Regions from separate parts of the Paenibacillus sp. E222 genome, predicted to be linked through region 1. Evidence: predicted binding sites of a transcription regulator. Region 1 holds the regulator's gene; the other holds the start of a gene.
What was found. The regulator LexA, encoded in region 1, represses DNA repair genes until DNA is damaged. The targets are predictions, from matches to a motif close to CGAACATATGTTCG.
Positions count from the first base shown of each region.

Region 1 (3,217 bases):
TATTCGTGCTCTTCAGCAATTAAGACAAGGAATTGAGAAATATCAGCAACGTATTCTTGACGCACTCCGTGCGGATCTAAATAAATCTGAAACAGAGGCTTATGGCTCCGAGATTCGAATTGTGTTGGGTGAACTGGATTTTGCATTGGAACACTTGGAGGAATGGGCAACACCAAAACCTGTGCCTACAAATTCTGCTATACCTGATGGTACAAGCCTAATTTATCCAGAACCTTATGGAGTTGCTCTTATTATTGCACCATGGAACTATCCGTTCCAGCTGGCTTTCGGCCCTCTAATTGGAGCCATTGCTGCGGGTAACTGTGCTATTATTAAGCCGTCTGAATTAACTCCAGCCGTATCACGTCTGACTTATAATTTGATTCATGAGATATTTCCTAGTGAGTACCTGGCAGTTATGGAAGGAGAAGTCGAGACCAGTACAGCATTGCTGAAAGAAAAGTTTGATTATATTTTCTTTACAGGCAGTACAGGTGTTGGCCGCATTGTTATGAAGGCAGCTGCTGAGCATTTGACTCCAGTTACGTTAGAACTAGGGGGTAAGAGCCCAGTCATAGTTCATCAGGATGCGGATTTGAAGCTGGCGGCTCAGCGCATTGTTCGTGGTAAATTTCTGAATGCTGGGCAAACCTGTGTCGCTCCTGACTATTTGCTTGTACATGAGGATGTACATGACAAATTAGTGGAATTGATCGGTGCAGAAATTCAGGACAAATTTGGAGACGATGTGTTGCAAAATGCTGATTTTCCGCACATTGTCAACGCACGTAACTTTGATCGTTTAGCGGTGTTACTCCAAGATGGCAAAGCAGTGATTGGTGGACGATCTGAACGTGATCAGCTGCTCATTGAACCAACAGTACTGGGGGAAGTGGATTGGAAATCCCCAGTGATGCAAGAGGAGATCTTTGGTCCAATTCTTCCTGTGTTTAAGTATACTGATCTTAACCCGATGCTAGATGAGATTGTTCGCCGTCCAAAACCACTGGCATTATATCTCTTCACGCAAGATGAAAATCTGCAGAATCAGGTTCTGAATCAAGTATCTTTTGGTGGTGGTTGTATTAATGACACATTGTCTCATATGACATCACATTATCTTCCATTCGGCGGCGTAGGAGAAAGTGGAATGGGTTCTTACCATGGTCAACAGAGTTTTGATGTGTTCTCTCATCATAAGAGCATTCTTAAACGCAGCGAATAGTTGTTAATGTAGAACAATATAAGTAATATGTAGAAAAAAAGAGGTTGTCCCGTTGAACGGGACAACCTCTTTAAGTATCTTATTGTGAAACAGTGAACAATAAGATACATATTAATGAATATCACGGAAAAGGCCAATGACTTTGCCCAGGATGCTAACGTGTTTCAAACGCAATGGTTCAAAAGTCGAATTTTCCGGTTGAAGACGAATATGATCTTTTTCTTTGTAGAACGTTTTTACCGTTGCTTCATCGTCTTCAGTCATGGCTACTACGATGTCGCCGTTATCCGCAGTTTGCTGCTGACGTACGATAACATAGTCTCCGTTAACAATGCCTGCTTCAACCATACTGTCTCCCACGACCGAAAGCATAAATACTTTCTGATCGCCTACATAATGCGTAGGAAGAGGGAAGTAATCTTCGATATTTTCTGTTGCTGTGATTGGAACCCCTGCAGTAACTTTACCCACGACTGGAATGCGAGCAACGCTGTGAGCAAACTGATGTGAATGCTCTGACTCTTCCTGGCTGAGAAGTTCAATGGCTCTTGGTTTGGTTGGGTCGCGTCTAATCAGACCTTTCTTCTCCAAACGATCCAGATGTCCATGTACTGTAGAGCTGGAAGCCAACCCAACGGCCTCACCAATTTCGCGTACGGAAGGAGGATACCCCTTCAACCGGACTTCATTGCGTATAAACTCCAGAATAGCCTGTTGCCTGCTGGATATCTTCGACATACCGTATCAACCCCATTTTAGTAACGTTTGGGAAAATTATAACATAGAACCTCCGTTCGTACAAACATAAGTTCTAAATAAAATGCCATAAAATCAATGTTTTTTTTGCAAATTAAGATGAAAAATTTCTTTTAGTCTAATCAAATACTGCAAATGACAGTTCCCATACAATAGAAGAAAGATAATGGAATGTAGGATGTTACAAAAAAAAGCGAACAATTGTTCTAAAAAGTTATTGTACAAAACAAGTGTTCGTGTTATATTGATTTTAACGGATAGGAACAAACGTTTGGAGGTCGATATTTAATGAGATATTCTACTTATCAAAGCATTTACGAACCGGTGCATTCAGAAGTGGTTGAAACGAACATAAGGAATTTTAAGAAGGTTTTTGCAAAAGGTAATGTCCCAACATGGGTCTTGAAATTAATAATCGTAAGCTTAATTATACTGGTTGGATGCAGTACAGTATTGACAGTGTTTGCTGGTAATGAAAATGATCTGTTGCCTGGCGGGAAGATAGCAGTTTCACAAGGAGATACACTATGGAGTATATCATTGAATCACAAACCGGAAACAATGGATACACGTATATATATAGAAGCAATTAAGAAAGTCAATCAACTTGGATCAACTTCAATACAAGTGGGGCAAGTCTTAATACTGCCTCAATTCACACAATAAAACTGCATATTCACACGCATTAATGCGTGTCAGCTTGACAAGCTGCCCTTATCATGTCAAAGTTAATATGACTTTGTATTTTTGGAGGGGACAAGCTTGGATATAGATAGTCTGGTAGCACGTATTAATGAATTGGCTCGCAAGCAAAAATCTACTGGATTGACAGAGGAAGAGCTCGCTGAACGTGCCAAGCTTAGAGAAATCTATTTGAATAACATTCGAAGCAATTTCAGACAACAACTGGATTCGATTGAAATCGTAGATGATGAGAACGATCAAGGCCACCAAGGCAAACTCAAACATTAAGGAAACCTAATGATATCATTATGATATTTAGGTTTCTTCCTGTTATCTAGAGGTTGCAAATTATAGGGGGAAATGTTGGTTTACTGTTATGTAAGCCGATACAAAGAACATCTAAGGGGGATTCTCATGTCGCGTTCGTTCGAGAGAACGGTTCGGAAAAATTCTAAGCAGTTGAATCAGCAACGTAAAAAAAGCGGTCAACCGATTTCAGGTACACCAGGTGAGGAAGTATTTAAAGGACGCAGCCTTCTGTTTCCTATTTTT
Region 1 is NZ_CP058552.1:4,169,892-4,173,108, forward strand. It holds gene HW560_RS18890 (aldehyde dehydrogenase) at 1-1,225, shown strand, start outside; gene lexA (transcriptional repressor LexA) at 1,337-1,963, opposite strand; gene HW560_RS18900 (LysM peptidoglycan-binding domain-containing protein) at 2,270-2,647, shown strand; gene HW560_RS18905 (DUF896 domain-containing protein) at 2,744-2,953, shown strand; gene HW560_RS18910 (hypothetical protein) at 3,080-3,217, shown strand, end outside.

Region 2 (3,217 bases), 560 kb from region 1:
CTGGGAATTAACGGGTGTCTCTTATACCACTGAAGTATCTTCGTTAGAAGTTCGTAAATACCAATACCATATGGCAGGACATCTGCATCATGCCTTATTACCGCTTAGCAAGCTGCTATAAGTTAATTTTGTATTTTGAAGAAGGAAGGGAATAACCTTGCAGGAGTACTACTTGACGCCTATAGAAATAGTAGCGATCGGTTGGGTTGTAGCACATTTTTTAAGGTAGTTCCTTTGTTACATGACAGTCTAATTGAAATGGGTATTAAAGAAGGTGTGACTCATACTACTGATGATATAGTTTCAGATGATACGATTTCACACGTTGCTCTAATAGCCGTTTACAAAAAAATGGGATTTACGTTGATAATAGAAAGTTACATATGGACTATATAGAAACAATGAAAAGATAATTTCATTGAAGGAGGTTCGGGATGAGAAACGAAGAATGTTGTCCTGAATGTGGAGGAACAAAATTTGGGGAGGGCAAGTCGCACGGCGAAGCTAGGGTATATCCTATGAAAAAGATGCTAACATTAGGATCAGATGTTACTCATGTAATTTGTATAACGTGTGGATTTATTTTAAAAAGTTTTGTTAAAGAGCCACATAAATTTGAGGATAATAAATAAAATTGTACTGCAAGAAAGGGGACCAACAGATCAAGTTCTAACTCTGCTCAGTTAAATAAAGACTAAAGGGCATAATTGCATGAAAGTAGGGAACTTTAAAAAAATTCAGTCTTTGTTGTCGAGGGTCAAGAACATGATCCCATTCAAGTCGCTATTTTAGCGGCTTTTTTATTTTATCGGTACAAGTTCGTGTCCCAAGCCAAGGACAAGAACTTGTACCGATTACCGTATTGAACAAGAACATGTTCCTACTCCCGATTAGATGTATATCCCAAAAAAGCACATGTAGTTAAAACTTGAATAGGCAGCATTGGAGGGACGGTTTTACATTTTTTAGAATACCTAAATCTAAAAAAATAGGAAGGAACCTTTTTTAATTGTTACCACCTCGGAAAGTTACCAAGCCGTTGTACCCACAGATAAGACACAGGTTCAGAATAAGGACATTCTTATAAAAACAATAGTTTAATCTTTAATGACAACAAACAACTGTTCTTAAAACGGTTGTTTTGTTGTTAACACCCAATAGTTACATTCTGGTTCCTATCTAATAAAAAGGTGCCTACTTTTCAAGTAGCATGAGAAATTTTAAGATAAAAAGAAAGGCGGTTCATGCATAGTGTGATCGTTCAATTAACTGATTAAGTGGGAGATTAAACGAAAGTAATTGAGGGGATGGTAACATCATGCCGATTGAAATCAAAGACATTGTGTCTAAGAAAATATTAAGTGAAGTAAAGGGTTATCTTGATATTGGTTTTACTCATTCGCTAAATCCCTATACAGGTTGTGCATTTGCTTGCGAATACTGTTACGTCAGAGAAATGCCAATTCAAAAGTTTAAGGATATTCCTTGGGGATTGTGGGTGGATGTCAAGAAAAATGCAGCAGAAAACTATGTAAGGGAAGTCTCTCTTCTAAGACGCAAAAATAAACCCATAAGTATATTCATGTCATCAGCCACAGATCCTTATCAACCTGTAGAGCAGAGGGCAAACATTACAAGAAGCCTATTGGAAGAAATGGATAAAAACCCACCAGATTCACTTCAAATTCAAACTAGAAGCCCTCTGGTTGCCAGAGACCTTGATATACTACTTAAATTAAAGGAAAAATGTCGGATTCTGGTTTCAATGACAATCGAGACAGATCGCGAAGATGTGAAACGAATTTTTTCACCCTATGCTCCTGGAATAGATTTAAGAGTTAAAGCCTTGAAAAAGATAAATGACGCAGGGATATATACACAAGTATCTATTTCCCCAGTGCTACCTTTTTCACCTAATTTCGCTAACATGATACAAGGTATAACTGATCGAATTTGGATTGATACGCTACTGATAGGTGATGGTCAAATGGGGATGAGATCTGAGCGTTTAAAAATGCCAAAATTATTTGCTGCGAACGGCTGGGACAAATGGTACGAGAAAAGCATTCATCTGAAAGTGGAAAAATATTTTAAGGCAAGATTTCCATCTGAAATCATTCATGTATCTAAAAACAGCGCATATCCATTTTGATTTTATATAGCCATTCATTTTGTGAGGATCTTGCCCGTTTTTTCTTCATGCAATAGAAATATTGCAGAAACTGGTGTTCGAAGATCAACTTTCTCTTACGAGTCAATGGAGGACGCATGAGTCCTCCATTGACTTAACTTGAAGATGAAAATACAGGGTTTATGATTCCATGGGAATAATAGAGGAGCTTATTTTATTTTGAAATGACGTTGGATTAACACTTCGACTTCATTCACTCTGATGAATATCGTCTGGAAGTTCATCATTGAGTTTCTGGTATCCAAGGCCCCATGTCTCCATAGAGAATATAATTGGCTTCAGTGAATTTCCTAAATCACTTAAACTGTATTCGACTCTCGGAGGAACTTCTGCAAACACCGTACGAATGACAATTCCATCCTCTTCCATTGAACGTAAATTTTCAGTGAGAACCTTTTGACTGATCTCCGGGATACTTTTACGAAGTTCTCCGAATCGTTGAGTCCCCTTCAAAAGATCCCTCATAACCAATAACTTCCACTTGTTACCTATCAAGCCAACTGTCGTTGCCACAGGACACAACGGCAACTCTTTTTTTGAAATCACTACATTATCGCCTCCAATAGTTACTATTAGGTTCCTATATAACAAAAAGGTGCCTACTTTCAAAACGAATACATTGCTTATATTATAATTCTGTCGATGAGAAAAGCAAATGAAAATGAATGAAAGGAGGAGGGAGTTTGCAAGAAAGTTTATGGATGCAACTGAGTGACTATTTTTCGAATCATATGTTAACGTTCTTGAATTCTTGGAAAGAGCATTTAAAGATCAGTTTATTGGCATTGATGGGTTCTACACTTATCGGGATTGCATTAGGTACCTTATCAACTAAATACAATCGTTCCGAAAAATGGATCATCTCGTTATTCCAAACATTACGAATCGTTCCCAGCCTAGCGATCTTACTTCTGTTGCTTCCTATCATGGGTACTGGAATTAGGCCCGCCCTTGTTGCTCTCATTATTTTAGGAATCCCTCCTATCTTAATGAATACAGTATCCGGGTTACAAAGTGTGTCCTTGT
Region 2 is NZ_CP058552.1:4,729,371-4,732,587, forward strand. It holds gene HW560_RS21275 (hypothetical protein) at 1-121, shown strand, start outside; gene HW560_RS21280 (transcription initiation factor TFIIIB) at 435-632, shown strand; gene HW560_RS21285 (SPL family radical SAM protein) at 1,319-2,152, shown strand; gene HW560_RS21290 (winged helix-turn-helix transcriptional regulator) at 2,381-2,737, opposite strand; gene HW560_RS21295 (ABC transporter permease) at 2,875-3,217, shown strand, end outside.
Region 2: a site for LexA is predicted at 1,115-1,128, ahead of HW560_RS21285 (SPL family radical SAM protein). Genes of this name have one in related genera too.